DNA from 4 places in the Roseibium sp. SCP14 genome. Region 4 is predicted to be linked to each of the others. Evidence: predicted binding sites of a transcription regulator. Region 4 holds the regulator's gene; each other region holds the start of a gene.
What was found. The regulator PhoB, encoded in region 4, activates phosphate uptake and scavenging genes when phosphate is short. The targets are predictions, from matches to a motif close to TGTCATNNANCTGTCAT.
Positions count from the first base shown of each region.

Region 1: the regulator PhoB is predicted to act here: its motif matches at 5,071-5,087, upstream of ABLQ08_RS20740 (ExeM/NucH family extracellular endonuclease).
Region 2: the regulator PhoB is predicted to act here: its motif matches at 2,925-2,941, upstream of ABLQ08_RS23295 (esterase-like activity of phytase family protein).
Region 3: the regulator PhoB is predicted to act here: its motif matches at 5,420-5,436, upstream of ABLQ08_RS24265 (DUF1045 domain-containing protein).

Region 1 is NZ_JBDZYH010000005.1:128,390-136,125, reverse strand. It holds gene ABLQ08_RS20760 (OpgC family protein) at 1-1,072, opposite strand, end outside; gene ABLQ08_RS20755 (tetratricopeptide repeat protein) at 1,185-2,570, opposite strand; gene ABLQ08_RS20750 (YeeE/YedE family protein) at 2,832-3,983, shown strand; gene ABLQ08_RS20745 (DUF302 domain-containing protein) at 4,078-4,557, shown strand; gene ABLQ08_RS20740 (ExeM/NucH family extracellular endonuclease) at 5,155-7,736, shown strand, end outside.
Region 2 is NZ_JBDZYH010000006.1:90,519-98,254, forward strand. It holds gene ABLQ08_RS23290 (methyl-accepting chemotaxis protein) at 1-427, opposite strand, end outside; gene ABLQ08_RS23295 (esterase-like activity of phytase family protein) at 630-2,849, opposite strand; gene ABLQ08_RS23300 (multidrug effflux MFS transporter) at 3,075-4,280, shown strand; gene ABLQ08_RS23305 (M24 family metallopeptidase) at 4,639-5,787, shown strand; gene ABLQ08_RS23310 (maleate cis-trans isomerase family protein) at 5,806-6,549, shown strand; gene ABLQ08_RS23315 (hypothetical protein) at 6,563-7,480, shown strand; gene ABLQ08_RS23320 (arsenate reductase ArsC) at 7,448-7,736, opposite strand, start outside.
Region 3 is NZ_JBDZYH010000006.1:270,105-277,840, forward strand. It holds gene phnF (phosphonate metabolism transcriptional regulator PhnF) at 1-174, opposite strand, end outside; gene phnG (phosphonate C-P lyase system protein PhnG) at 297-770, shown strand; gene phnH (phosphonate C-P lyase system protein PhnH) at 770-1,405, shown strand; gene ABLQ08_RS24240 (carbon-phosphorus lyase complex subunit PhnI) at 1,409-2,530, shown strand; gene fosX (FosX/FosE/FosI family fosfomycin resistance hydrolase) at 2,527-2,955, shown strand; gene ABLQ08_RS24250 (alpha-D-ribose 1-methylphosphonate 5-phosphate C-P-lyase PhnJ) at 2,952-3,878, shown strand; gene phnK (phosphonate C-P lyase system protein PhnK) at 3,887-4,663, shown strand; gene phnL (phosphonate C-P lyase system protein PhnL) at 4,679-5,383, shown strand; gene ABLQ08_RS24265 (DUF1045 domain-containing protein) at 5,496-6,245, shown strand; gene ABLQ08_RS24270 (alpha-D-ribose 1-methylphosphonate 5-triphosphate diphosphatase) at 6,242-7,387, shown strand; gene phnN (phosphonate metabolism protein/1,5-bisphosphokinase (PRPP-forming) PhnN) at 7,392-7,736, shown strand, end outside.
Region 4 is NZ_JBDZYH010000001.1:1,051,597-1,059,332, forward strand. It holds gene ABLQ08_RS04800 (ABC transporter permease) at 1-611, opposite strand, end outside; gene ABLQ08_RS04805 (transporter substrate-binding domain-containing protein) at 704-1,480, opposite strand; gene ABLQ08_RS04810 (amino acid ABC transporter ATP-binding protein) at 1,498-2,262, opposite strand; gene ABLQ08_RS04815 (ornithine cyclodeaminase family protein) at 2,319-3,287, opposite strand; gene ABLQ08_RS04820 (threonine ammonia-lyase) at 3,432-4,430, shown strand; gene phoB (phosphate regulon transcriptional regulator PhoB) at 4,505-5,203, opposite strand; gene phoU (phosphate signaling complex protein PhoU) at 5,274-5,972, opposite strand; gene pstB (phosphate ABC transporter ATP-binding protein PstB) at 6,004-6,801, opposite strand; gene pstA (phosphate ABC transporter permease PstA) at 6,813-7,736, opposite strand, start outside.

The sequences.
Region 1 (7,736 bases), on a different contig from region 4:
CGACAACATAGGCAACTGCGATCAGGGCCAGGAAGCCGAACAGGTTCGACAGGATTTGCGGGATCCACTCACCGCGCCCCCAGACCATGTCACGCAACAGACCGGCGGCCTGCGCAATCACCAGGCTGGCCATGAATACGGCGAGCGATTGCTGACCAACCTTCTGCACGATCCGGACGAACCGTCCCCACAACACGCCATGGCCGAGCAGGTGCTTGCCGCCTTCTCCGGCCGCGACCCAGCCCAGATAGGCAAGCGCCAGGAAATGGAGATACCGGAACAGGCCGAATTCGGTTTTGATCCAAAGCGGCCTGATGGCTTCGCGAACCTCGCGGGCCCAGGCAAAGTCCCAATTGTTCTGGCCATAGACCCGGAAATAGGCGAACGGGATGGTGATCAGGACAACCGCGATGCAGAACCAGATCAGTTTGGCATTGACGGGAGGAGCCGGTATCCAGCCGCGCATGAAGGCAAACCCGGTGAAGAACAACATCTGCCATGCAAACGGGTTGAAGAACCACTCACGGTCCGACCACGGCTCTGCCGGAAGGCTGAGAAGATCGAATTGCGAGGCGAGCCAGAGCGCGATGGAAAACGCAAACGCACCTGGCACGGAATAGCGGGCAATCAGCATCACCGCCGGAATCAGCGCCAGGATGACGATATACATCGGCAGGATGTCGAAATAGTTGGGTACCCAGGTCAAAGTCAGAATACCTGGAAGGGCGACCTTGGTGTTGTCGAAAAGGTGCCAGAGGTTCAGTGAGACCACATAGTCCTGGGTGAGATCACAGCAACGCGAGAGATAGCCGCTTTCGTGGATCATCACCAGCCCGACCGCGATAACAAGGAACTGGCCGATATGGGCCCAGTAGACCTGCCACATACGGTGCAGGATGCGGGCTGCGCCTATTCCCCAGCCATGGACATCGAAGATCTTGCCAAAGGCCAGGGCGGATGCCATTCCGGAGCAGAACACGAAGATTTCCGTGGCGTCTGAAAAGCCGAAACGGGCCGGAATCCAGAGTGTCCACCAGTTCCAGGGGACATGGGCGACATAGATGATAAACATGCCGAGCCCGCGGAAAAAATCCAGCCGCGGGTCGCGCGGGCGCTTCGTTTGAGAATGAACGTTCACGTCAAGTCCAGAGTATTTCTGTCAATTTTGGAGCGGAGAGAAGACGTTATACAGAGTCTGCTGCCCGGAGGCTTTCGTCTTCCATAACCTGCTCGGCACGTTGCATCTTATCGCAAACTTCAAGACGTTGCTCGGCAAACCGGTCAAGAGCGCCGCGCTTGCGGCTGCGGCTCTTGATCAGAACCTCTGCTTCGGTCGAGAAACCGGCCCGCAAGGCGGCATCGATCGTGATGCGTTCGAACACGTCGCGCTGGGCATGAGAGCCCCCGACCATGTAAAGATTGTCCCTGGCCGATGTCAGCAGGGTGAAAGCGGAGGCGTAGTTTCCCTTTCGGTACTGTTCAAGGCCCAGACCGGTTGGCACACCGGCTTCCGCGGCGATGCGGCCGATATCGGTCTCGCTCCTGGAGCGTTCCTTCAACCCGTTGAGCAGCCTTTCGGTGCCCATGCGACGGCCACCGTTCAACAGTGCCAGCAGATAATGCAGGTCGGCAAAGACGTTGCAGCCGTCTTCAGCGCGCTTGTCGGACAGAAGGGCAAGCTCGTCCCAACGCGAGCCGACATCGACACCTTCCAGCTCCAGCCGGACCAGCAGGGAGGCGCCGTTGGAAATGTCCCGATAATCGTCCGTCTTGTCCTTGCGTACATCCGAATCGTAGAGCGCCAGCGCTTTGTCGGCATCGCCCTGATCCAGATACATCAACGCAAGGTGCCACCAGACGTGATAGCCGAAATTGTTGCAGTGAGCCCAACCGCCAGGGTGGTTTTCCAGCCAGCCGGCACCTTCTTCCGACCGGCCTGTCATGTCGTGCACATGGGCAACCGCATGAAGTCCCCAGGCATCGTCCCGGGCAAACTCCAGTCCCTTTCGACCGGAAGCTTCGGCCAACCTGTAGTCTCCGGTCTCTTCAAGCGCAAAGGCGCGGCAGCCGAGCAGATATCCGTAGGCGGGATGGCTTTCATTGTAGGAGGACAGGATCCGCTCGATGGACTGGCGCATGCCGGTAGCATCACCGAGAACGAATCTGATTGCATGCACCAGCTTCATGATCAGGGCGTCTTCCGGTGCCTTGACCAGCATGGCATCAAGAATGTCCGCTGACCGTGTCGGAAACCCCTGGAGCCAGGCGCCGAGGGCGTCGAGGACTGCCGTTTCGCGGTCGGTGATCGGCGTGTGCTGTGCTGAAGTTCTGGCGATCGAAAGGCATTCGCTTGCGGTCGCATAAAGTTCCTTGCGCCCGAGCAGCAGGCAGAAGAGACCGCGGGCACCATGACCGAGAGCGAAATCCGGCGCGAGGCTCAGGCAGGTTTCCAGATGTTCCGGTGTTGTTTTGCCATGGGCCAGAAAGGCCTGCACGGTCGCGTTCCATGCCGCAAGGGCGTCCCGGTCGGTAAGTGTAAGATCATATCCGAATTGATCACTAAGACGCATGTCAGGCCTTCATAGTTTCAGTGCCGGGCTTCCGAAATCCGATCTCAAATATGATCGCGGAAGACGTCTGGCCGAATGTAAAGTCACTGCCTAACTTCCGCAGGCTTTACATGAACTGCAAAACACAAAAAGGTGTTGGCAATGTGTAGGCCGGAAAATGATACTTTCGTTGTGAAATTATGGCTTCTAGTGCGAGGGTGTGCCTGAAGAAACTGGCAGTTCGATCACACAGGTCCGGCTGCTCCCGAAGAAGGTCAATTCATGGCTCTGACAGTCCAAAAATCTCAAACTACCGTGGTCGGCGTCGGCATTGCCCTTCTTCTGTTGATTGCATTGGGAGCTTATGGGGAAGCGGGCCCGCGCCAGGCCGTTGCAACGCTGATTGGCGGGATTGCTGGATTGTCGCTCTATCATGCGAGCTTCGGTTTTACGGCGGCGTGGCGGCGGGTCGTCACCGAAAGGCGTGGCGGAGGCCTCAGGGCACAGTTTGTACTGATCCTTCTGACAAGTGCGGTCTCCTTTCCCTTGATTGCCTGGGGAAACCAACTGGGGTGGCCAACCGGTGGTTTCGTGTTCCCGTTCGGCATTGCTGCGGCCCTTGGCGCCTTCATGTTTGGCGTCGGCATGCAGCTCGGAGGCGGCTGTGGGTCCGGGACCCTGTTCACCGCCGGCGGCGGCTCGACACGCATGATGATCACCCTCGCGGCCTTCGTTCTGGGCTCCGTCGCTGCAACGGCCCATCTGCATTTGTGGGGGCGGCTGCCCAAACTGCCACCGGTCTCCCTGATCCGGGAATTCGGGCCGCATGGCGCATTTCTGCTGACCGCACTGGTTTTGGGAGGTCTGACACTGGCAACGCTTCGCATCGAGCGGCAGGCACACGGGGAAATCGCTGCTCCACGCCCCACCCAGTCCTTTCTGGCAGGCCCCTGGTCTCCGATGCTCGGCGCGATCATGCTGGCTTTGGTGGGGATCGCAACCTTTATTGTCGTCGGCAGACCCTGGGGCATTACGTCCGCCTTTGCGCTTTGGGGCGGCAAGTTGTTTCACGCGATCGGCATTCCAGTCGATACCTGGCCCTATTGGACCTGGCAGCGAAGCGCTCTGGAAAACTCGGTTCTTCGCGACACGACGTCTGTGATGGATTTCGGTGTCATCATCGGTGCTATGGTTGCTGCGGCGCTGGCAGGACGTTTTGCACCTGTCTGGCAGCTGAGCCGCCGCGACGTGTTGACCGCGATAGCGGGCGGGTTGCTGATGGGCTATGGCGCAAGGCTTGCTTACGGATGCAACATCGGCGCCTATCTGGGCGGGTTGGTGTCAGGATCTCTTCATGGTTGGCTCTGGCTGGCATTCGGTTTTCTCGGCAGTCTCGCCGGTACGCGCCTCCGCTTGCGTTTCGGCATGGAGTAAGGGGCTGCCTGGCACACCGGATTGTGAAACATCCGTGAGCCTGGGCCCGATAAATTGCCTGCTACCTGATTTCCAGGTTCCGGGAGATATTTCTATGCGCATTTTTACCTGTTTGGTCCTTCTGTTTTCGCTGGCTGGGACCTCAGCTTTTGCAGACAGCATTTCTGAAAGAGAGGGATGGCGGGTCATTCCGACCTCCAAAAGCTACAGCGACCTAGTTGAAGATCTCAAAGCTGCTGTGAAGGCCGAGAAAATGCTGCTGGTAACTCAGGCCAGCGCGTCCGCCGGTGCCAAGGGGCGGGGAATTACAATACCAGGCAATCGGATTATCGGTGTTTACCGGAACGACTACGCGCTGAGGATGCTGGACGCTTCGGTTGCTGCCGGTATCGAGGCACCCATACGTTTCTATGTCACCGGGAACAGCGATGGTTCGGCAACGCTTTCCTGGAAAACGCCGAGCTTCGTCTTTGCGCCCTACATGGACGAGGGCGGTGAAGCGCTGTCAGAACTTGCTTCAGAGCTTGATCTCGTTTTTCTGACAATCGCCGAACAAGCTGTGTCCTCCCGGTAACACACTCTCACATGTTCGTTGTGTGGAGGCCTCTGAGGCTGTTTGGGTCTTGTGAAGGCGCTTTTTCAGCGCCACATTAATAACGTCGTCAACAACAGAAAGGAGGTATGCCCATGTCTAGTGAGTATCGGAACGTGGCCCAATTGTCTGGGTGGAATGGAACGGTGCCGGAGCAGCCTCTTGCGTCGATCGGTTTCATCGGGATCTGATCCGGACAATTAGTCACGTCGATCTCATGGGAGGGCCGCTTTTGCGGCCCTCTTTCGTTTTTCAAACCGGTATTTTTGAAAAAAAATTCAGCCAGTGGAAAAAATTTGATTGCAATAATTTGTTCAGATTATCTAAAGTAGTTGAGATTTAAGTAAAATTACGAATGAGAAAAAGCGTTTTCTTAACAAAAGGTTACGAAGTTGTGCCGAGGTTGCTTGCGAGTGCAACAATTGAGAAATTCTACATATTAGCTGTCTAAGTGTTTATTTTTACGGCTAATTTTTTCTTGCCCATTCGGTCAAATGTCAGAAAACTGACACGCCTCTGACACGAGGCATGGACTACCAACCGCCTCAGTGTCGCACTGGAGGATGGGGTAAAGTTCCGATGACTTGGCATTTCCGTTTCGGGTTCGTTTTTGGCAATCACCGCGCGAATTTTCTTCAAGGTTCGAACTGGTCGGACTTCATTTTCGGCTTCGGCGGTGCCGATGAAATTCACGGTCGAGGCGGCAATGACTGGATATTTGCCGGACGCGGCAATGATCGGGTCGACGCAGGCACCGGTGACGACACGGTCTTTGCAGGGCGAGGCGATGACTGGATCCGTGGAGGCGACGGCAACGATGTCATCGACGGTGGACGGGGTTTCGACACTGCCGCCTTTGACGGCTCGATCTTTGATTACGACGTCAATCTGCGCAAAAGCTGGTTTTCGACGACTGCAATCGTCACCCGCTTTGGAGACGACGGAGATGCCGTCGAGGTCGACTACCTCAAGAAGGTCGAAGCACTCCACTTCGAGGATGAGGACTACACTCTCTACATCGACAGGCGGAACAATCAGGTCCTGGCTCTCGACGACACCGCAGCAACGGATGAAGACACATCGCTGACGCTGTCTGCCGAGGATCTTCTGGCCAATGACACCGATTTTGACGGTGATACTCTGACCATCACCGGCGTTGACGTTTTGAGCGAGCTCGGTGCCGTGATCTCGTTTGTGGATGGCCAGGTCATTTACAACCCGGTCGGCAAATTCGACTCTCTGCAGGAAGGGGAAACCCTTACCGACACATTCTCCTACACCGTTGACGACGGTAATGGAGGCGCAACGACCGCAACCGTTTCAGTTACCATCACCGGCAGGAACGACGCTCCGGATCTGCAGGTCGCATCAAGCGTCGAATACGCTGAAAACGATACGCAGGTCGTTGCAGTTGCCAGCGCAAGCGACGTCGACAGCGACAGTGTGACTTTCTCCCTGCAGGGTGACGATGCGGCGCTTTTCACGATTGAAGAAACAACAGGCGAAATTCGCTTCAAGGCGTCACCGGACTTCGAGGCGCCGGCTGACACCGGTCAGGACAATGCCTATCAGTTGATCGTGGTGGCAACCGACTCCGAAGGGGCGGAAAGTCAGCAGGCTTTGACTGTCGATGTGACCGATGTGCTTGAAATCCCGGTCGTGGACGGTCGTATCAACGAGTTCCACTACGACAATAGCGGCGGAGATGTTGGCGAGTTCGTCGAAATCCGCACCGCTGCGGGTGACGACGTTTCATATCTGGAAATCATTCTGTTTAACGGCAGCAATGGCGCCGAGTACAGACGAGTTGACGTCTCCACGCTGGAGAAAACCAGCGACGGCACGCATGATTTCTACGTCTGGGAACTGCCGAGTAATGGAATTCAGAATGGTGCGCCGGATGGTATTGCGCTGGTCAATGGCGGTACGGTTCTGGAATTCCTGAGCTACGAAGGAACGATGGAAGTAACCATCGGCGACGAGACTGTCACTTCAACCGATATCGGCGTTTCTGAAAGCAGCAGCACAGAAATCGGGTTTTCCCTTCAGCGCAATGAAGACGGTTCCTGGAACGAAGCCGCGGCGGAAACCAGGGGGGCGGCCAACGAGGAACCCGTTGTGGAGCTGGGCGCAAGGATCAACGAAATCCACTACGACAATGCCGGTTCGGACATCGGCGAATTTGTGGAGATCCGCGTCAATGCAGGAGCCGATGTTTCCGGATTGGAAGTGCAGCTGATCAATGGGAACGGAGGAGCTGCCTATAATTCCTCTGACGTCGCTTCCCTGACCAAGACGACCGACGGCACCTATGACTACTACGTCTGGGACTCGCCGTCCGGCGGTATCCAGAATGGTGCCCCGGACGGCATTGCTCTGGTGAATGACGGCGACGTGCTCGAGTTTCTCTCGTATGAGGGAACGATCACGACGCAGATCGAAGGAGTGGAAGTCACTTCAACGGATATCGGGGTCTCTGAAGGCAGCGGAACCGAAGTCGGGTTTTCCCTGCAACGCGATACGGGTGACATCTGGAACGAGGCAGCGGCCGAAACAAAGGGCGCCGAAAACAGTGCCCCGACCGTGCCACTCACCGAAGCCCGCATCAATGAGCTGCACTACGACAATGAAAGCTCCGATACCGGTGAGTTTGTCGAGATCCGCGTCAATGCAAATGCGGATGTCACGGGTGTTCAGGTTCAGCTGATCAACGGCAATGGCGGTTCGGCTTATAACAGTGCCGACCTTTCGACCTTGAGCAAAACCTCGGACGGCACCTACGACTATTACGTCTGGGAGCTGCCGGCCGATGGCATCCAGAACGGGTCGCCGGACGGCGTTGCCCTGCTCAATGGTGACCAGGTCGTCGAATTCATCAGCTACGAAGGCAGCTTCGACGCCGAGTTTGCTGAAGGTACGGTCACATCCACCGACATCGGCGTTTCGGAAAGCAACTCGACGCAGGTCGGATTCTCGCTGCAGCGTAAGGACGATGGAACCTGGAACAGCGCCGCGGCGGAAACAAAAGGCGCGGCAAATGAAGACGGCGGCACAGGGCCGGAACCGACTGCACGCTTTATCTCTGAAATCCAGGGAACGGGCTCGGCGAGTTTGCTGGTCGGCGACTATGTCCTGGTTTCGGCGGTCGTCACCTACACCAC
Region 2 (7,736 bases), on a different contig from region 4:
GTTCGGTTTTCTTGGCCACGTTTTCGCTGTTGCGAATGACCGCATTGGTACGAACGATCAGGTCCGACAATTGTCCCGACACCAGCTCCGCAAGCAGATTGGTGGTTTGAGCGGTGTTTGCCGCAAGCCCCGCCTCACTGCCGATACAGGTGGTCACCCGGTGTGCCTGGGAAAGCGCCTTGGACGGCGATCCAGCCGCCTTTTCAGGTGCGCATCCCGGATATTGGGCAAAAACAGAGTTAGGAAGAACGGCGTCCTGCCGCATGATGCCAGCATTCCAAACTGTAGCCAGGGACGGCAGGCTTTCCAGTTTTGCCGTGTCCCGCGCAAGGTCCTTGTAGGCTGACAGGATAATCCAACCGGCACAAAGCACGATCGGCACTGTCAGAACGATGACAAGGACAAACAGTCGTTTTCGGATTGTCATGGAGAGTCTCGCGAATCACCTTGGAACTGATTGGCAAGAAAACTACGTTCAAATTACCAATAAATTCGAAACGCGCCTAAATGGCCGGATAAAGCCAATTTTCTTGACCTTTCGCAGTGATCATCTTCCCAATACGAAAGAAGGCCCGGCAGCCTGAAGCCGCCGGACCTTCGGTCAAGTCTTGGGAGACTTGAAGTCGCGTTTAGTTCAGGCGCGTTGCCGGTCCGAGATCTATCAGCTGGGTTTCGCCCGGAGCATCATCGACACCGTCATTGTCTGTCAGAAGGATCAACCGGCCATCGGCGGTGATGGTGAGACCTTCCGGCTTGTCGAGTATCCAGCCCTTGCCTTCAGCCATTACCGGCAGAACATCCATGGCAAAGCGCTTCTTCAGAACCGGCAGGTTGTCACCGTGAGCTGCCGGTGTCACGCCCTCCAGAGACACAACTGTGATCTGCTTGATCGCTGCGTCTTCACCGCCCTTGTTGTCGCGTTCCAGAACAGCGAATTTGCCGTCGCCCAGGGAGACGATTTCAGACAGGCCGACCCAGCCACCGGCTGCACTCTTTGGTGCATCAAGCGGGTAATGGACAAAACCCCAGGTCTTGTCTGCCGGATTGTAGATCGCGATCTTGGTGTGCCCCTTCGGATCGTCTTGCCACTCGCGCTGAACCGCGACGGCGACCAAAGACTGACCGTTCATCTCGAACTCGGCCACACCTTCGAAAGAGAACCGCTTTGACTGATCGATCAGGCTCTGCGGCAGAGTGATTTCTTCCTGAACAGCGCCTTTGTCATCGACTTTCAAAAGCAGATGTTGACGGTCCTTGTCCGGATGCCCTTCCGACGCCAGCCAGAAGCCACCTTCCCTGGAGACGGAGATGCCTTCCAGGTCGAGCAGTTCCTGACCTGAACCGGTGACATCGACATAAGATACGATCCTGGCCGGCGTTGCAGAGATGTCCAGAGTGTAGATCCGGCCGGTCTTGTAGAAACTGTCATTGACGGCATAGAGCTTGTTCGGATCTTTCGGATCGGCAGCCAGCGCAGAAAGGGCACCCCAGCCGATCGGCGCACCTTTTTCCGGATCGGTGACCGAAACCACCGAAGGATAGGCCGGAGCCTTGGCGCCGAATTTATAGAGCCCGATGTGAGAACGGACACCTTCTTCGGCATCGTCAACTTCGTTGGCGACGACGAAAAGATCACGGCTCGGGATGGCCAGAAGGCCTTCCGGACCGACATGGGTCGGCAGCAGCTGAACGAATTCAGGGTCAGCGCCGGTATCCTTGTAGACCGCAACGAAGTTGCCACGCTCGGAGTTCACGAAGATCAACGTCTCACCACCGAAGGAACCCACTGCGACACCTTCCGGCTCGGTGCCCTTCTTGTGGGCGCGCTTGGCCGGGTAGTGGCCATACGCCATACCAAGATGTTCCATCTGGTTACCGCTGTCGAAAAGCACTTCGCCCTTGGCATTCCAGATGGTGAAACCGCGGGAACCACCTTCATAGTCGCCTTCGTTTGCAGTTACGAAACGCTCGTCATCGATCCAGGCAACGGCATCGGGCTCGCGCACGACATTTTCCGCACTGCCGGATGCATCGCTCATGCGAACTTTCTTGACCGGAACATTTTCCGCAGTTGCCGCACCGGCAGAGAAATTCGCGGTGACTTCGCCGGACGCAAGATCAACGACCGCGATATGGTTGTTCTCCTGAAGGGTCACCACAGCCTGGTTCCTGGAATTGATGGAGACGAATTCCGGCTCAGGGTCGTTCGGAGCAACTTCCGCCAGACCGGTCAGGTCGACAATGCGCACCGCATCGCAATTGGTCGGCGCACCGTTTTCATCCAGATCGAAAATAGCAAGGTGCCCGGCCGGCATCTGCGGAATGACACCGTCATTCAGGTCTTCGTCGCGCTCGTTTTCGATCGCAATGGCAACAAATTTGCCGTCCGGAGAAATCGCAACGCTGTCCGGCTGGCCCTTGGCGTCACATTTTGCGGTGATTCCCAGACTGTCGAGCGCGATCACCGCGAGATGACCTGAAGCGTTGACATAGTCTTCGCTGGTGTTGACCCCAGCATAGGCAGACTTATCGCCAACAGCAACGGAAGTGGGTTCACCGCCGTGGTTTGTGCGTCCGAGCGGCTGCAGATTGAGCGGGTTTGCGGCATTGACGAAAACGATCGCATCTCCCGGGCTGTCGGTGAATGCCAGCGTGCGGCCATCCTTGGACGCATAAATGATCTCTGCAACGGTTTCCGTCGCCTTGTCGGCGCCTTTCGGCAGCGTTTTATACACCGGGTATGTGTTGATGCGTTCGAAGTAATCAGCCTGTGCTGCCGAAACAGCACCAAGACCGAACAGAACAGCGAGACTGACGCCTTTGAGGAAACGTCCGCGAAGATCTGCCATTGCACTAGCTCCCATGTTTTCGGGTTGTGGTGGCGGCAAGCTAGAGACGCTCATTGCAATAGCGGTGACAGTTGCGTGAAGGTTCCATGACACTTTCCCGCATAAAATATTCACGCAGACCCGGTTGCATTGCCTTAAAAAAGACTGGACAACACCCTAGATATCTCTAACTTCTGGTGTCTCCACACCTTCCTCGCGTATTACGCGAAAAAATCGGATAATCTTATGCAGATCGGTTTTGTCCGCTCCGCCATTGTGCTGGGGCTTCTTGCTGTTGTGGGTCCGTTTGCGATTGACCTTTATCTGCCTGCAACACCGCAGATCGTGCGTGACTTGCAGACTGATGATGCAGGCGCTCACCTGACCTTTACGGTCTATTTCATTGCGTTTGGCCTTGCGCAGCTGATCTATGGTCCGATTGCCGATTCGGTAGGCCGCAAGCCTCCGATTTTCGTGGGTCTGGCCGTGTTCATTGCCGGTTCCGCCATCTGTGCGATGGCCGACGACGTAACTGCACTGACGTGGGGCCGCTTCGTTCAGGCGCTTGGCGCGGCCGCGCCAATGGTGATCGTGCGCGCCGTCGTTCGTGACCTGCACACCGGAACAGCCGCCACGCGGCTGATGGCGCTGGTGATGCTGGTCATCAGCATTTCACCGCTGCTCGCTCCGCTTACCGGCAGTTTCATCATTTCGTTTGGCAGCTGGCGCTTGATTTTTGGCGCTCTCGGCCTGATCGCCCTGCTTGCCATGATCCTGACCGCCTTGCAGCTGCCGGAAACGCTGCCACGCGACATGCGCAGCCGGATCGATGCCACCGCTCTCATTCGAAGCGCGATTTTCCTGCTCCGGGACGGCAAGTTCATGGGCCTGACGCTCATTGGCGGCTTCTCGCTGGCAAGCTTCTTCGTGTTCATCGCGTCGGCACCCATGGTCTACATGACAACGTATGAGCTGACACCGACCGGTTTCAGCCTGGTCTTCGCGGCAAACGCAGTCGGTTTCTTCGCCGCCTCCCAGTTTGCGGCCGGGCTCGGTCAGAAATACGGCATGGGACGGGTCGCCTTCTGGGCCGTTTTCGGCTTTGCCGCGGCAACCTCGCTGCTGTTCACGATGGTGTGGCTCGGCTTCGATGATCTTCCGGTACTCATGGCGTTGTTCTTTGTCGGCAACACCTGTCTGGGATTGGTCATTGCGCCGACTATGGTCATGGCGCTGGAGGAGCACGGCGAACACGCCGGCATGGCATCTTCTTTGGGTGGCACGCTTCAGATGGTTGCCGGCGGACTGATGATCCTCATCTGCAGCCCGTTCTTCGACCGCACGCCGCTCCCCCTCGTCGGAGCGGTGGCCACCTGTGCTCTGACGGCATTCGTGATCGCCCTCCTGACCTTGCGGCCCGAGCCGCAAGGCAATGCAACAGCCCGGGGCTAGCAAAAAGCCTCAGGCGGAATTGCCGATGTCGTCCAGCTTTTCTTGTTGAGCGACGGCATCGGCAAATTCATGAAGATTGAAGTCCATCATCTGCGATCATGATGCGCAAAACCTTCGCAGCTTGGGGTCTGACGTTCAGCAAACAACCGTACCGTTGTTCAACAAACGAAGCATCGCTTGCCTTCATCCGTGCATCAGTCAGTGTTCAGATTCCGACACTGGCAAAACCGTACTTGTTTTCAATTGCCATAGCTGATGATCTGAGTGAACCTTGTCGCGAGCGTTGCCTTGCGAGAGCATTCAGAACTATTGCGGACCGGTTCCGGTCCCAAACGAATCGAAGACCCACGAGAAGGTCATGAGCATGGTTGAGCAGGATTTTCCCGAGAACGAATTTACCTCCCGAACAGAGCGTGCCCAACGCGCCATGAAAGAAGCTGAGCTCGACGCTCTTTTTCTCACGACAGAGGCCGAGGTCAGGTATTTCACCGGGTTCAGAACCCTGTTTTGGCAAAGCCCGACCCGCCCCTGGTTCGTGATCGTCCCGTCAAAGGGAAAGCCGATTGCAGTTATCCCGCAGATCGGTGCCCATCTCATGTCGGCGACCTGGATCGATGACATCCGGGCGTTTTCATCTCCTCACCCGACCGATGACGGCATCAGTCTCCTCGCGGAAACTCTGAGAAGAGCGGGAAGAATCGGCATGCTGATGGGCCGTGAAAGCTCTCTGCGCATGCCCCTTCGGGACTTTCAGGCACTGCAATCCCGCCTGCCGCTGGCAGAATTCATCGACGCCACCGATCTGGTGCAGCAGTTGCGCATGGTGAAATCCGAAAACGAAATCGCGCTCTTGCGGGACATCTGCGGCATCGGATCGGCAAGTTTTGCCAACGCACCCAAGCTCTTTCGCGAAGGTCAGGCGCTCAAGGATGTCTTCAGGTCTTTCAGGATAGATCTGCTGCAACAGGGCGCCGACGACGTCCCCTATCTGGTCGGCGGTGCCGGTCAAGGTGGCTATGGCGACGTCATTTCGCCGCCCTCGGACCAGAAACTTCTCAGCGGCGATATCCTGATGCTCGACACGGGCGCCACCAAGAACGGATATTTTTGCGATTTTGACCGCAATTTTGCAATCGGCCATGCGGACGAAGCTGCCAATGAAGCTCATCGCAAGCTGGTGGAAGCCGTGAAAGCGGCAGCGGCAGTTGCCCGCCCGGGTAAAACCTGTGCCGATCTTTTCAGAGCCATGGCGCAGACGCTCGGGCAATCGGACGGAGATGTCGGCAGGTTGGGCCATGGCCTTGGCATGCAGTTGACCGAGTCGCCGTCCATCACGGATTTCGACGAGACGGTTCTGCGTGAGCGCATGGTCATGACGCTTGAACCGAGCATCGATCTCGGGGGCGGAAAAATGATGGTTCACGAAGAAAACATCGTCATTAGGGATGGTGAACCTGAATTCCTTAGCACCCCTGCCGCGCCGGAAATTCCGGTTCTGACCAGCTGAAGGGAGATAGTCGGGACAATGAGACTGGACTTTGACTGTGATGAAGGACTGGGCGGAAAAGCTGCCCTCGGCCTGATCGTATTGCAAGCCGACGAAACCATCGAAACCGAATTCCGCCGCCTGTTCGACCTTGAAGACGTTGTCCTTTATCACACGAGAATCGAAAGTGCGCCTGAGGTTACACCGGAAACCCTGATGCAGATGAAGGCACAGCTCTCGAGTTCCGCTGCGCTTCTGCCGGGCAACCGCCCGCTTGACGTCATCGGTTATGCCTGCACGTCCGGCGCCACGGTCATCGGCTCGGATGCTGTCGCCACAGCCGTGCAAAAAGCGCACCCGGAAGTGGAGGTCACCAACCCGGCGCGGGCGGTTCTGGAAGCGCTGCGCCATCTCAATGTTTCAAGGATCGGTGTCGTCTCTCCCTATGTCGCCGAGGTTTCCGAGGCTGTTTGCACGCTCTTGCGCGAAAATGACATGACGCCGGTAACTGTTGGTTCCTTTGGTCAGGCCGAGGAAGCTGTCGTCGCCCGCATTACAAACGACTCCGTCGAAAAGGCGATTTGCGCTATCGGCGCTGACCCGGAGATTGATGCCGTTTTTGCCTCCTGCACCAATTTGCGCACATTGCCGGTGATCGAAGCCTGCGAACGCAAGCTCGGCAAACCGGTGATCAGTTCCAATCTTGCCCTCGCCTGGCACATGCTGACCCTGGCAGGCATTGCGACCAGGGGTGTTGGACCGGGAAAGTTGTTCAATTCTTGAATTTGGCCTTTGGATGAGCGACCCCAGAATTGCCGAAACAGACGAATATTTCATCTGGCACGATGAACGGGACAATCATCGATATCTGGTTCTGAAGGGGCCTTGGCAAAGTCGCTTCAAGCCGGTCATGGAGCAGTTCTGCGCAACCGGGCTTAGGTTGTCCCGTTCGTTGGGTTGGCAGAACGAACCGCTGACTTTTCTTGAAGAACTGCCGGAGCTGACCGGACTTGAGATCTACGACTGGGATGTCAAGGACCTGACTCCGCTGGCGTCGCTTCCCGGCTTACAAACACTCGGACTTCAGTGCCGGTTTGCCAGTGCGCCCGACTTCCTGTCCTTTTCGCGCTTGCAGAATGTCTACATAACCTGGCGCCCCAGGGCTGAGGCACTCCTGTTGCACGAAGGTCTGACCCGGCTAAGTGTCGAAAATTATCCAGGCGATGACCTGACACCACTGGCGCGGCTGAATAGGCTGAAGGAACTGCGGCTTACCTCCAGAAAGCTCAGCTCGCTCCTTGGTATCGGAAATCTGCCTGCGCTCAAGCGCCTGGATCTCTACTCCTGTCCCAAACTGAGTTCTGTCGAGCCGCTGACTGCCTGCAATCGTCTGAAGACGCTGGAGATAGAAACTTGCAAACAGATCGGATCGCTGAACGGCATCGAGGCACTAAGCAAATTGAAGACACTTCACCTGATCAATTGCGGAAAGCTGCCCACCCTGAGGCCGCTGGCCGGCTTGCGGGAACTGGAGCGATTTCACTTTCATGAAAACACAACGATCCTGGACGGTGACCTGTCGGTATTGCTTGAGCTTCCCAGCCTTGCGGCGGTCAGCTTTGCAGACAAAAGCTCCTACAGGCCTCGCCGTGACGAGGTTCTCAGCCATATCGGCTCAAAACTACTGCAAACGTCCGGACGTCATCTCGATTGAGTCGAGACTGTCACGCGACGACAGCTGATCCAATTTGTCGAACGGCATGTTCATGAACGCCGACAGGCGATTGTTCAATGTCCGGTATGTCTCCACATAGGCCAGTTCCTGTTCGGAGGAACTGCGTTTTGCCTGCTTGGGATCAGGGATCGGCCAAAGAGCGGTCGCCGGATGCCCCGGCCAGACCGGACAGGTTTTTTCGATCGACTGATCGCACAGCGTGAAGATGAAATCCATCGGAGGCATTTTTGCCCGG
Region 3 (7,736 bases), on a different contig from region 4:
CGCCCGGCGCACCGTATGCCGGTTCACGCCAAAGCGCGTCGCCAATTCCGACTCGGGCGGCAATCGACTGCCCTTTTCGAAAGCACCGCTGACGATTTCCGCCTTCAGCGTTTCCATGATCTGGCGCCAGACGGCGATGCCTGCACTGCGGTCAAGAATGGTGTTGTTCGTCATGTGACCGTCATCAAATTTCGGTACCAAAGAGTCAATCAGTTTATTTGTATAGACAAATAGACAAATCAAAGCTAGAAAACTTCAACACTCTCCTCCCAAGACCGCCAGCAAAAGGCGTGCCCATGACCGAAGCCACCTCCACCACTCCTATCGACGGTGCCGCAGGCATCCGGCAGAAAAACATGGCGACCCTGGCCGCCGCTTCGCCGGAAGCCGTCGCCGAACGGTTCGAAACCCTGTCACCCCCATCCTATGAACTCGTACGCCAGCCCGAGACCGGCCTTGTGATGGTACGAGGCCGCATGGGCGGAACAGGCCGCCCCTTCAATCTCGGGGAAGTCACCGTAACGCGCTGTGTTGTGCGCCTGGACACAGGCGAAACCGGCAGCGCTTACGCCCTGGGCCGCAACAAGACAAAGGCGCTTCAGTCCGCGGTGATTGATGCACTCTGGCAGCGAAGCGAAGTTCGGGCGCAGATCGAAACCGACATCATCGCCCCGCTTGCAGACGCACAGTCCGGTGAGAAGGAAAGTGTTCGCAGCGAGACGGAAGCCACCAAAGTCAACTTCTTCACCATGGTGCGAGGAGACAACTGATGACAATCACAGCAGTAGGACGGCCCGCGGACGGCACACCACTCGCCGCAGGCCTACAGGATCCGGTTCATGACGCACAGACCTGTTTCCGGGCGATCATGGATGTCATGGCAAGACCCGGAGACAGAAGGCCTGTGAACACGGACGGTCTGACACCGCCGTCCCCTTTGACACCGGTCGCAGCCGCAATCGCGCTTACACTGTTCGACTATGACACGCCAATCTGGCTCGATCGCCCACTGATGACATCGGAACCGGTCAAGGCATTTCTGCGTTTTCACACTGGTGCCCCCATTGTCTCAGAACCTGTCGATGCCGCCTTTGCACTTGTCGCAGATCCTGAACACCTGGTCCCTTTGGCAAGCTTCAACCAGGGCTCGGCGGAGTACCCCGATCAATCGACAACCGTTATCCTGATCGGACAAGAATTTGACAGGGCGCCCAAAGTGAAGCTGGAAGGCCCCGGCATAAAGGACTTCACAGCCTTTTCGTCATCTCCCGTTCCTCCGGTTTTCTGGGACCAGACCATCAGCAACAGCAAGCAGTTCCCGCGCGGCATCGACCTGATCTTTGCCGGAAAAACGGACGTGGCAGCCCTGCCTCGCTCCACCCGCATCACGCTCACGGAGGCCTGAGCCATGTATGTTGCCGTTAAGGGTGGCGAAAAGGCCATCCGCAATGCTCACAAGCTTCTGGCAAAGCGCCGCAGGGGCGACACTTCGGTTCCTTCGCTCACATTGGAGCAAATCGCACAGCAGCTGTCCCATTCCGTTGCCCGGGTGATGGGCGAAGGATCTCTTTATGACGAGACCCTCGCCGCGCTTGCCATCAAGCAGGCACGCGGAGACCTGATCGAGGCAGCCTTCCTGATGCGCGCCTATCGCACAACCCTGCCAAGGTTCGGCTACAGCCAGCCGGTCGACACCGCGAAAATGTTGGTGGAACGGCGTATTTCAGCCACTTACAAGGACTTGCCCGGCGGACAGGTCCTCGGGCCGACTTTTGACTACAGCCACCGCCTTCTGGACTTCGCTCTGGCAGCTGAAGAAGACGCATGTGACGTTGCCGTTGAGACCGCTCCCGCAATGGACGAGACGATGCCTCGCGTGACGGATCTTCTCGGAGACGAGGGGCTGATGGAACCGGATCCGATTTCCGATGAAGGTGCTCCGGTGGGTGACCTCACCCGCGAACCGCTGGCATTCCCGGCAGATCGTGACCTCCGCCTGCAGAACCTTGCAAGAGGAGACGAAGGTTTTCTGCTGGCACTCGCCTATTCCACCCAGCGTGGCTATGGCCGCACGCACCCCTTTGCCGGGGAAATCAGATACGGCGAGGTTGAAGTCGAGTTCTTTGCGGAGGAGCTGGGCTTTGCCGTAACCCTAGGCACCATCAAAGTGACCGAGTGCCAGATGGTCAATCAGTTCCAGGGGTCAGCCAAGGCCGCTCCGACGTTCACGCGTGGATATGGATTGGTCTTTGGCCAGGTTGAACGCAAGGCCATGTCCATGGCCATGGTCGACCGGTCCTTGCGGTGGCAGGAGCTTGGCGAGGAACAGACCGCGCCCGCTCAGGACGTTGAATTCGTCCTTTCGCACTCAGACAACATTCAGGCGACCGGTTTTGTCGAGCACCTGAAGCTTCCGCACTATGTCGACTTCCAGGCGGAACTCGATCTTGTTCGCCGCATGCGCGACGAATGGTTCGAGAAGCGTCGGCAGGAAGAAAACGGCGAGACCGCTCAGGAGGCTGCGGAATGAGCCGTGGCCTCAGCCATATCACTTTCATCGTCAGCGACCTTGAAGCGATGACACGCATCCTGATCGATGTGTTGAAGGGCCGGCAAGTCTACGAAAGCGGCGAAGACACCTTTTCGCTGTCTCCGGAGAAGTTCTTTCTGGTTGGCGACGTATGGGTTGCAATCATGCAGGGCGATGCTCTTGCCGAGCGCAGCTACAATCACGTTGCTTTCAAGATAGAGGAAAGCGAATTCGAAAACCGGCTTGAGACCATCAGAAGCCTCGGTCTCGAGTTCAAACCGCCTCGCCCGCGCGTCGAGGGTGAAGGCCGGTCGATCTATTTCTACGACAACGACAACCATCTGTTCGAGTTGCATACCGGGACACTGGAAATGCGGCTTGAGAATTATCGTCAAATTCTGCTGGAGCGGAGGACCGCACCATGAACGACACGGCTCAGATCTACGATCAGGGCGAATACAATTTCGCTTACCTGGATGAACAGACAAAACGCATGATCCGCCGGGCGATCCTGAAAGGCATTGCCATTCCCGGCTATCAGGTTCCCTTTGCTTCCCGCGAAATGCCAATGCCATATGGCTGGGGAACGGGTGGCGTGCAGGTAACGGCTTCGATCCTTGGTCGGGATGATTGTCTGAAGATGATCGACCAGGGATCGGATGACACCACGAATGCGGTCTCATTACGCGGTTTCTTTGAAAAGACCGCCGGCGTCAGGACAACTTACGAGACTTCGGAAGCGACCGTCATCCAGACCCGCCACCGGATCCCGGAAAAGACGCTCACGGAAGACCAGATCCTGGTCTACCAGGTTCCGATCCCCGAACCGCTACGCTTTCTGGAACCGCGCGAGACCGAAACCCGCAAGATGCACGCCCTGGAAGATTACGGGCTGATGCACGTGAAACTCTATGAGGATATCGCCAAGAACGGTCACATCGCCACCACCTACGCCTATCCGGTCAAGGTCAACGATCGCTACGTGATGGACCCATCGCCGACGCCCAAATTCGACAACCCCAAGATGGACGAAATGGCCGCTCTGCAGCTGTTCGGTGCCGGTCGGGAAAAGCGTATCTATGCGATCCCGCCTTTCACGAAAGTCAAGAGCCTCGATTTCGAGGATTACCCGTTCGAAATTCAAAAATTCGACAAGCCCTGCGGACTCTGCGGTGCGGAAAATGTGTATCTCGACGAAGTCATCCTCGATGACCAGGGAGTCCGCATGTTTGTCTGTTCCGACAGCGATTTCTGTGAAGAACGACGTTCCGACGGCCACCTCGGCCCGATGGCTGCAGACCCTGCCGCAGCCCAGATCGGTAGTAACGTGAAGGAGACGGCCCAATGAACGCGTTGATGCCTGAAGAACCGCTCCTGCAGGTTCACAATGTCACCCGCTACTACGGCGACAGGATCGGCTGCTCGAATGTTTCCTTCGACCTGTGGCCAGGCGAAGTACTGGCAATCGTTGGCGAGAGCGGCTCGGGGAAGACAACTCTTCTCAATTGCCTTTCCACACGTCTCGCCCCGACGGCCGGCGCCATCGAATACCGCATGCGTGACGGCTCCATGCGCAATCTCTACCAGCTCACCGAAGCAGAGCGCCGGTTGCTGATGCGCACCGACTGGGGATTTGTTCATCAGAACGCCGCCGACGGATTGCGCATGAACGTGTCGGCCGGTGCCAATGTCGGCGAACGGTTGATGGCGGTTGGCGAGCGTCACTACGGCAATATCCGTTCGACGGCCGATGACTGGTTGGGCCGGGTGGAGATCGAAAGCGACCGGATCGACGACGATCCACGCTCATTTTCCGGCGGCATGCGTCAGCGCCTTCAGATTGCCCGCAATCTCGTGACACGTCCGCGGCTGGTCTTCATGGACGAGCCGACCGGCGGCCTCGACGTTTCCGTTCAGGCCCGTTTGCTCGACTTGCTGCGCCGATTGGTGGCTGACCTCGGACTGTCCGTGGTGATTGTCACCCATGACCTGGCGGTCGCCCGTCTTCTGTCACACCGGATCATGGTCATGCGCCAGGGCAACGTTATCGAGAGCGGCCTGACCGACCAGGTTCTTGACGATCCACGCGAGCCATACACGCAGTTGCTCGTATCCTCGATCCTTCAAGTCTAAGCGGAGTGCACACGAATGCCTGTCCGTCTTTACCTCAACAATGTCGGCAAGTCCTTCACCATGCATCTGCAGGGCGGCACCGTCATACCGGTCGTCGAGAAGGTCGAGTTCTCGGTCAAGGAAGGCGAATGTGTCGTCCTGGGCGGCCCGTCCGGAGCCGGCAAGAGCTCGATCCTGAAAATGATCTACGGCAACTATCGCTGCGACGAGGGTCAGATCCTCGTGACCATCGGCGATGAAATCGTCAATGTCGCCGGTGCCGAGCCGCGCCAGGTTTTGAAACTGCGCGAAAACACCATTGGCTATGTCAGTCAGTTTCTGCGGACGATCCCCCGGGTCTCCGCCGAAGACGTCGTCGCAGAACCCCTGATTGCACAGGGCGCCAGCGAAGCCGAAGGGCGGGACACTGCCCGCGCTCTTCTCGCCCGGCTCAATGTACCGGAGCGACTGTGGACGCTTCCTCCGGCAACTTTTTCAGGCGGAGAACAGCAACGCGTCAACATCGCCCGTGGTTTCATCGCCCATTATCCGATCCTGCTGCTGGACGAACCGACGGCCTCACTTGATGCCGCCAACCGGGCGGTGGTTGTCAGGCTGGTGGAAGAGAAGAAGGCGCAGGGCGTTGCCATGGTTGGCATCCTGCACGATCAGGATGTGCGCGAAGAGATTGCCGACCGGATCATCGACGTCACAGGCTTTGCCGCGGAGGTTGCGGCCTAGCTTCTTGACAAGAAACACTTGCAGGTGACGGAAAACTGTCACAGAACAGTCACTCCCCACCTGTAAGGCCATCACCTCGGCCACCCCTTGATCGAAGTCGTGATTCTGAACCATGCGCTACGCCATCTATTTTGCCGCTTCAGCTGAAGACCGCCTGATGCAGTTGGGCAATGCCTGGCTGGGCCGGGATCCGTTTGCTGCCGAGGACCTGCTGCAGCCGACGCTCGAAGGACTGGAAGCTGAACGCTTTCATGCGCTCACCGTCAATCCTCGCAGATACGGCTTCCACGGCACGCTGAAGGCACCTTTTCATCTGCATCACGACAAGACCGAAGCGGGGCTTGTGGCAGCCTGCAAGGAATTCGCCGGCCTTGTCTCCCCCTTTGAAATCCAGGGGCTGTCGGTCAATCGCCTCGGAAAGTTTCTGGCCCTGACACCTGACCAGAGCGAGCCGGAGCTGTCGGCTTTCGCGGCAACATGCGTTCGCCAATTCGAGGCGTTTCGGGCACCGCTTTCCAAAGCCGACTTGCAGCGGCGTCGGCAAAGCAACCTGACACCCCGGCAGGACTCTTATCTGGTTGACTGGGGGTACCCTTACGTCTTTGACGAGTTCCACTTTCATATGACCTTGTCGAACAAGCTGGACGATGACCGGGAAGCGGAATTGATCGCGGCAGAGGCAAGGTCACATTTCGGCTCCGTGACCGGGCGTCCAAGAACCTGCGGCAGCTTTGCGCTCTATCTTGAGACGGAACGCGGAACCCCCTTTGAAGTCCATTCTGTGTTTGAACTGACCGGCGACATTGGCCCGGTCGAAGCCGAGTCACGATCCGGTGGCGTGACGCCCAAGGAGACAGCATGAGCACGCATCCCAAAACCTTCAAAAACGCCAAACTGATTGTGGCCGATGAAGTGATCGACGGGTCCCTGACCGTCGATGGTGAGGGTCGTATCGAAAACATCGCCTCTCCCACTGAAACCGACGGGCACGATTGCGAAGGCGATTTCTTGCTTCCCGGGCTGGTGGAACTGCACACCGACCACCTGGAAACCCATTACGCCCCGCGCCCCAAAGTGCGCTGGAATACGGTTTCGGCCGTTCAGGCCCACGACGCCCAGATTGCCTGCGCAGGCATCACCACAGTGTTCGACGCGCTCCGGGTCGGCATGGATGAAGATGCCGATCTGACCTACCAGGATATGAGATCGCTGGCCGATGCCATTGAAACCGGTCAGCGGGAACACAGATTGCGCGCAGATCATTTCATTCATCTGCGCTGTGAAGTATCTGCGCCTGATGTCATGAACGCGTTCAAGGTGTTTGAGGAAGATGACAGCATCCGGCTGATATCCCTGATGGACCATACGCCCGGGCAGCGCCAGTTTGTCTCTCTCGACGCCTACAAGGTGTATTTCAAGGGCAAAAAAGGCTTTTCGGATGCCGAGATGGACGCGTTTATCAAACGCCGTCAGGAAAAGGCAAGTGCGCTTGCACCAGAGCATCGCAGGCAGCTTTCCGATCAGGCCGGCAAACGCGGCATTGCCATTGCAAGCCATGATGACGCCACCAGCGAGCATGTCGAGGAAGCCGTCGCCCTGAATACGAGGATCGCGGAATTTCCGACCACGGTGCAGGCGGCAAGAGCCTCCCATGAAGCCGGCATGGCCGTGCTGATGGGCGCGCCGAACGTCGTTCGCGGCGGTTCTCATTCAGGCAATGTGTCGGCACGTGAACTGGCCGAAGCGGGATATCTTGATGTTCTGTCCTCGGACTACATCCCTGCATCGCTCCTGCAGGCCTCGTTCCAGCTGGCTGAAGAAATCGAAGCTATTTCACTTCCCAAAGCGGTCGCGATGGTGACGTCCAATCCTGCGACGGCAATCGGGCTCGATGATCGCGGTTCCCTGCTTCCGGGGCTTCGTGCTGACCTTATCCAGGTAAAGCTGGTCGGCAACGTGCCGATCGTTCGCGGTGTCTGGCGCGAAGGCAAGAGGGTTGCCTGACACCATGAAAGGTCCTTCGGCCAAGCTGGGTCCGGGACGAATGGTGCTTGTCGTCGGTCCGAGCGGTGCGGGCAAGGATACGCTCATGGCCGCATTGAAGGACCGGCTCAAGAGCCATTCCAATGTCCATTTTGCCCGGCGCGCGATTACACGTGCGGCCGATGCAGATGCCGAAGATCACGACACGCTGACCCGGACCGAATTCGATCATCTCGTAAAGTCTGGAGAAACGGCGCTTTCATGGGAGGCGCACGGGCTCGGCTACGTCATTCCCAAATCCTATGACGGGGTCGTCCGCTCCGGCGACACGGTCATTGCGAACGGATCGCGCAAGGTGCTCGGGCAATCC
Region 4 (7,736 bases):
GCTACCGCATAGAAAGTAAAGGGACGATGGGTCGCTCCCGCGGCAACACCCGCCTGCCGCATCAGCTCGGCAACCGCCGTGAGCGAGACGAGCGCCGTATCCTTCAGCATCACCAGCCAGATGTTCCCCATGGCGGGCAGCGCAACGCGCAGCAGTTGCGGCAATTCGATCAGGGTAAAACGCTTCACCGGCCCAAAGCCGTAGGCATCGGCCGCTTCCAACTGTCCCTTGGGAATGCTGTTGGCCGCTCCTCTGAAAGCCTCGGCCGCATAGGCGGTTGCGATCACTGCGAGGGCGAACACACCGAGCGCAAAACCGCTCAGATTGATCCTTTGCGTATACCCAAGGCTGGCGGCAACGGACTGGATGATCGTGCCGGTGCCGAAGAAGAAGAGATAAAGAACCAGAAGTTCCGGAACGCCGCGAAAAACCGTGACATAGCTCACCGCAATGTAACGAGAGATGGTCCCGCGACGCCGGAAAAGCATAAGCAACAGCCCGAAAAAGAGCCCGGCTGCAAACGCAAGAACGGCAAGGGCCAGTGTGGTGGCCAGGCCGGAGAGGAGTTCGTCCCCCCATCCCGATTTGCCGAATGAAAGCAATTCAAGCATTGCCTGTCGCCCTTGCCCATCTTTCCTGAAGAGGCCGTCACCTTGCCGTGACCTGCCTCTTCACCCTTTGAGAACCGATACGCCGTTGGATATTACGGCGTAACGTCGTAGCCGAACCACTTGTCCGAAACCTTGGCGATCGTGCCATCGGCCAGAAGCTCTGCGATCGCCGTGTCGATCTTGGCTTTCAGTTCCTCATTCCCCTTGCCAATTCCCAGACCGATACCATCACCGAGCTGCGGATATTCGGCATAGGTCAGCAACGGGCCGAACATTGTCAGATTGGCGTCCTTATCCGCCCCGCTGAACTCATCCCATGCAGAAACTTCCATGATGGCTGCATCGATGCGACCCGTCTTCAGATCAGCGATGATCTGGTCAGCCTGCTGGTAGGTTTTGACATCGGCAGACGGGAAATGCTCACTGACGACACGCTCAAAGATCGTGGAGCCCTGCACGCCAACGGCCTTGCCTTCAAGCGAAGCCTGAAGCTGAGCCTTGTCCGTGAGTTCGCCAAATCCGTCACCGATCGAACCGAAAGAGGCTGGTGCCTGGGCGTATGCAGTCGAAAAATCGATGCTCTTCTTGCGCTCTTCCGTGATGGAAATTGCGGACATGATCAGGTCGTACTGGCCTGCAACAAGCGCCGGCAGGAGACCGTCATAGGCCTGATTGGTCCATTTGCATTCCATCTCGATTTTCGCGCAGATCGCGTTGCCTACATCAAGGTCAAAGCCAAGCATTTCGCCAGACGAGTTCACCGACTCCCAAGGCGGATAGTCCGCACTTGTCGCGATGCGCAGCGTCTCGGCCTTGGCAGGCAGGACGGTAAAAGCAGCCACGGCTGCGGCAACAACCAGTTTCTTCATTTCATTCCTCCTCATACTCACATTACCGACGCCAAAAACTGAGCGGCCCGTTCCGTTTTTGGGGCGCCAAATACCTCTTCCGGCGTTCCGCTTTCAGCCACCCGCCCTTTGTCGAGAAAGATCACCCGGTCAGATACATTGCGGGCAAATCCCATTTCGTGTGTCACCATGAGCATCGTGTTGCCCGCGGCAGCCAATTCTTCGATGACCTTCAGCACTTCTCCGACCAGCTCCGGATCAAGAGCCGAGGTCGGTTCGTCAAAGAGAAGAGCCTGCGGCTCCATCGCCAAAGCTCGAGCAATCGCTGCGCGCTGCTGCTGACCGCCGGACAACTGATGAGGATAGAAGTTCATTCGCTCGGCGAGACCGACGCGGGCCAACAGTTCTTCTGCCCGCTCGTTGGCTTCGGCTCGCGATTTTCCAAGCACGTGGACCGGAGCGATTGCCACGTTGTCGCGAACGCTGATATGCCGCCACAGATTGAAACTCTGGAACACCATTGGCAAAGAAGTTCGGAGCGCGCGGACCTCCCGCGTTACTTTCAGCCCATGTGCGTTGCAGGCAAAGGCGACTGGCTTACCATCCAGCTTGATCTCGCCTCCGTCCGGGACTTCCAGCAGATTGAGGCAGCGCAGGAACGTGCTTTTTCCCGATCCCGAAGATCCGATGATCGTGATCACCTGCCCCTGCTCGGCTGTCAGCGAGACGTCATGGAGAACGCGCAGCGACCCAAACGATTTGCTCAGGTTCTGAACCGACAAGCGAGGTGTTGCAGCTGACATGTGATACCTAACTGAACCGTGTTGAAAGGCAGGCATTTGACCTGAAGCGAATTATCTCAGCGAGCGTCCGCTTCGACCGACTTCAATCCGGACCAGACAGACTTGGCGATGGCCGCATCCTGAACGGCCACACCTGTGAGATCGGCAATCGTGATGGCCTCGTCCGCACGAGCCAGCTTGTTCTCAAGCAGAACCTGCCCGAGCGTGATCAGCCGATCGGACGAAATGTCACCGGATGCAATCGCGTTGGCGGTCTCACCGTGTTCTATACATTGAGCGAGGGAATCGACGATCACATGCGACGCTCTTGCAAAGAGCGCTGTGTCGAGTTCCTGCTTCCCGGGAGAGTCTGCGCCAACCGCCACGATGTGAATGCCGGGCCGAACAAACTCGGACTTGACGATTGCTTCGCGCGACGCAGTTGCCGTGACGATGACATCCGCATCGGCGCACAGCGCTTCCACACTTTCTGCCATCGTGACCGCAATACCATCAAGCTCCGCAGCAAGCTCCTGAACCAGCGTTGCTGCCTTTTCTTCGGAGCGCCCCCAGACAGCAACCCGGGTGAAGCCGAGAAGTTTGCAATAGAGCTGTGCTTGCAGGCGGGCCTGGATGCCGGTCCCGATCACACCGAGCGCCTTGGCACCTTGCCGCGCGCCCATGCGGCCTGCAATGACGCCCGCAAGTGCCGTGCGCAAATCGGTCAATGCACCTTCATCCTGCAGGATTGCCAAGGGAGTTCCGGTTCGCGCGGAAATGACGGCCATGAAACCGTTGCTGGAAGACAGTCCCTGTTCCGGATTGTCGTAGAATCCGGTGGCCAGCTTGACGGTAAAAACATCGTCTTCACCCACGTGTGCGCATTTGATGTGGCACTCGCCATTTGCCTTTGGAAACGCCAGATGGGTAACCGGCGCGACCTGAGCCTCGTCCCGAGCGAAAGACCTGAAGCCTTCTTCAATCTCCGCAAGTACAGCGCGCTCGTCGATCTGCGCCAATATTTCCTGCTTATTCACCAGCCGCATCTGCATCTCTCTGTCAGAACGTCACCCAATTCGAGACCCATTTTGCCGGGTCGCTTCAGCGTTATGGACAAATTGTCTAATTTAGAATATTTTGTCAACACTCATTCTGAAACGCTCATTTCGAGGCAGCCGAGAGACAGAAAAATGATGGTTGAGCTGGACGAGATTCATGCTGCGCAACAACGGATAGCGGGCCATGTGCGGCCCACTCCCCTGCGCAAATCTCATGCCCTGTCGACGGAGCTGAACGCGTCGATTTGGCTGAAGATGGAAACGATGCATGACACCGGCGCCTTCAAGTTGCGCGGTGCGGCCAACAAGCTCCTGTCTCTTGATGAATCTCAGAAATCACGCGGTGTCATCACCGTATCGAGCGGCAATCACGGCCGTGCCGTCGCCTATATGGCGAGGCAATTGAACATTCGTGCCGTCGTCTGTGTTACCGAGATCATTCCACCTGAAAAAATCAGTGGCCTGCACGACTTCGACGCGGACGTGATCGTTCATGGACAGACACAGGACGACGCGGACGCGGAAGCGCGGCGTATCGCGGAACGCGACGGCCTGCTCTTTGTGTCGCCCTTCGACGATCCTCATGTCATCGCCGGTCAAGGTACGATCGGACTTGAGCTGCTGGCCGACCGACCGGATCTTGATATCGTCTTCGTTCAGTTGAGCGGCGGAGGGCTCATGGCCGGGACTGCCAAGGCACTGAAGAGCCTCAAGCCCGATATTACGATCATAGGCGTTTCGCTTGAGCACGGAGCCGCCATGATCGAAAGCATCAAGGCGGGGCACATCGTTGAAGTCGACGAAAAACCCTCTATCGCCGATGCCCTTCCCGGCCCGATCCCGGCAGACAATCAATACACCTTCGAAATGTGCAGGGAACTGGTGGACGACTTTGTTCAAGTGCCGGAGAGCGACATTCTCGAAGCGATGAAGTTCGTTCTCACAAGGGAAAAATGTCTGGTGGAAGGCGGTGCAGCATCGGGGGTTGCCGCCATGAGGCGGTATGGCTCGCAGCTTGAAGGGAAAAAAGCCGCAACTCTTCTCACCGGGAACAACATCTCTCTTGATCGAGCGTTGTCGGCGTTCGGGCTCAAGGATGTGCAGCAAACAGAAACGTTCTGGATAAGCTGACCGGAGCGGTCATGTCGCCGGACAACCAGTTCGGGCAGGTGGCTACTCCACCCTCCCGATGTTCTCAGCTGTAATCAGCTTGCGATTGAAAACTGATCGTTGAATGCGTAGCCGGCGCCCCGCACCGTGCGGATCGGATCCTTGGCTTTGCCCTTGTTGAGCGCCTTGCGGAGCCGGCCGACATGCACGTCGACGGTACGTTCATCGACATAGACATCGTGGCCCCATACGCCATCAAGAAGCTGCTCTCTGGAAAACACCCGTCCCGGAGACGTCATCAGGAATTCCAGAAGGCGGAACTCGGTCGGCCCCAGATGTATTTCCTTGGCACTCCGGCGGACGCGATGGGTTTCCCGGTCAAGCTCGATATCGCCGGATCGCAGCATTGTGGAAACAACTTCCGGGCTTGCCCGGCGAAGGATCGCACGGACACGCGCCATCAGTTCCGGGACTGAAAACGGCTTGACGACGTAGTCATCGGCTCCTGTTGAAAGACCGCGAATGCGCTCTGCTTCTTCTCCACGGGCGGTCAGCATGATGACCGGCAGCCGCTCCGTATCTTCCCGGGCACGCAGCCGGCGGCACAGTTCAATGCCGGACAAACCAGGCAACATCCAGTCCAGAAGAAGGAGGTCGGGCTGGCTTTCCCGCAACCGGATTTCAGCCTCATCTCCGCGAACGCAAGACTCGACCGAGTACCCTTCCGCTTCCAGATTGTATCTCAGAAGAAGGCTGAGTGGTTCTTCGTCCTCAACGATAAGCACCTTCGGCATACGTTCTCGCTCCAGTTTCGGCAGCAGCCGCTGCCGTGCCGGTCACCAAATTCCAACCGGGTTCAAGCTATCAGACGGCGTCGGTCGTCTCGTCCTGTTTCGCGCGGTCTTCCGGCAAACGATCACCTGTCACCATGTAGAAGACGTTTTCAGCAATATTGGTCGCGTGATCACCGATACGCTCGATGTTCTTTGCGCAAAAGAGAAGATGGACACACTGAGTGATGACGCGAGGGTCTTCCATCATGTAGGTCAGCAGTTCGCGGAAGAGCGACGTGTAGATCGCATCAATTTCGGCATCGGCTTCCTGAACGCGCTTCGCGGCTTCCGCATCCTTGCGGGTATAGGCATCCAGCACCTGCTTCAGCTGCGCCAGGGCCAGTTCGGTCATGTGCTCCACGCCGATAGCCAGTTTCTTGGACTGAAGATTGCTGTCGATGGCGATCGTCCGCTTGGCGACGTTCTTGGCAAGGTCACCGACGCGCTCGAGATCGTTGGCAATCCGTGTCGCAGCGGTGATTTCGCGCAGGTCCTGCCCCATCGGCTGACGGCGGACAATCATTTCGATCAGCTTTGCTTCAATGTCCTGGTGCAAGGCGTCCAGGCGCTGGTCCTGCTGGACGGTCACCCGCGCCAGTTCGATGTCCTGCGATACCAACGCGGAAACGGCATCGGCAAATGCCTTTTCAGCCAGGCCACCCATTTCGGCGACCTTGCCGGCCATTGCGGTCAACTCGTCGTCGTAGGCCGAGACTGTGTGTTCAGACATCCTGTGTCCCTTTCAGAATTCGGGCAGTCACTTAGCCGAAACGGCCAGTGATATAATCCTGCGTTCGTTTGTCTTTCGGATTTGTGAAGATGTCTTCGGTCGGACCTTCTTCAACCAGAATGCCGAGATGGAAAAATGCCGTGCGCTGTGATACGCGGGCAGCCTGCTGCATAGAGTGCGTCACGATCACGATCGTATAGTTCTCCCGCAGCTCGTCAATCAGCTCTTCCACCTTTGCCGTCGCAATCGGATCAAGAGCCGAACAGGGCTCGTCCATCAGGATCACCTCAGGGCTGACCGCAATGGCTCTGGCGATGCACAGCCGCTGCTGCTGACCGCCGGACATGCCGGTACCCGGCTCATCCAGGCGGTTCTTCACTTCCTCCCAAAGACCGGCTTTCTGCAGGCTTGAGGAAACAATCTCGTCCAGATGCGCCTTGTTGCGGGCCAGCCCGTGAATGCGCGGACCGTAGGCGATGTTGTCATAAATCGACTTGGGGAACGGGTTCGGCTTCTGGAACACCATGCCCACCTTGGCGCGCAATTGCACAGGATCGACCTTGGGATCGTAGATGTCCTCGCCATCGATCCTGATCGAGCCCTCGACGCGGCAGATATCAATCGTGTCGTTCATGCGGTTCAAGGTCCGCAGGAAGGTCGACTTGCCGCAACCGGACGGTCCGATGAATGCGGTGACAGACCGCGGCTGAATTTCAATGTCCACGTCTTTGATGGCGTGCGTGTCACCGTAATAAACCTGCACGTTCTTCGCGGAAATCTTGCTTTCGGTCATTTCTACCGACTGTTCAATGTTCGACATCTCGTTCATCGGATCATTCCTTACCAGCGGCGCTCAAACCTGCGGCGCAGGATGATCGCGAGAATGTTCATTGTGAGGAGGAACACGAGAAGGACGATAATTCCACCCCATGCCTTTTCATAAAATGCGTAGTCCGCGCGTGCCGCCCAGGTATAGATCTGCGCCGGCATTGCGGAGTTCGGTTCGGTGAACCCTGCAATGAAACCGTCCGGATATCCGCGCGCGACAAAGCCGACCATCCCGATCAGAAGCAGCGGAGCCGTTTCACCGAGCGCCTGGGCAAGTCCTATGATGGTACCCGTCAAGATACCCGGCATCGCCAGCGGGAGCACATGGTGGAAGGTTGCCTGCATCTTCGAGGCACCGATCCCCAGCGCAGCATCACGGATGCTCGGTGGTACAGCTTTCAGTGAGGCTCGCGTTGAAATGATGATCGTCGGCAGCGTCATCAGCGTCAGCACCAGACCGCCAACAAGCGGAGCCGACTGTGGCAGATGCATGAACTGAATGAAGACGGCCAGACCCAGAATGCCGAACACGATGGACGGTACGGCCGCAAGGTTTGAGATATTCACCTCGATCAGGTCGGTGAACCTGTTCTGAGGCGCAAATTCCTCAAGATAGATCGAAGCAGCCACACCGATCGGCAGGGACAGGAACAGGACCACCAGCATCATGAAGAACGACCCGACGACGGATGCACCGATGCCCGCACCACCAGGATTGTCCACGCCGGAGTCGGCACCGGTAATGAAGTTCCAGTTGAACACCGTCTTGATGACTTTGGCCTCCACCAGGGCGTCAACGATGTCCAGATCCGACTTCTGCAGGAAGCGGCTGTCGGTTAGCGTGTCGCGGGTCACCCGGCCATTCATGTATCCATCAACTCGCGACGCGGCCGCCAGTTCGAACCCGGTCTCCTTGCCAAGGCTGTCCGGATTGGC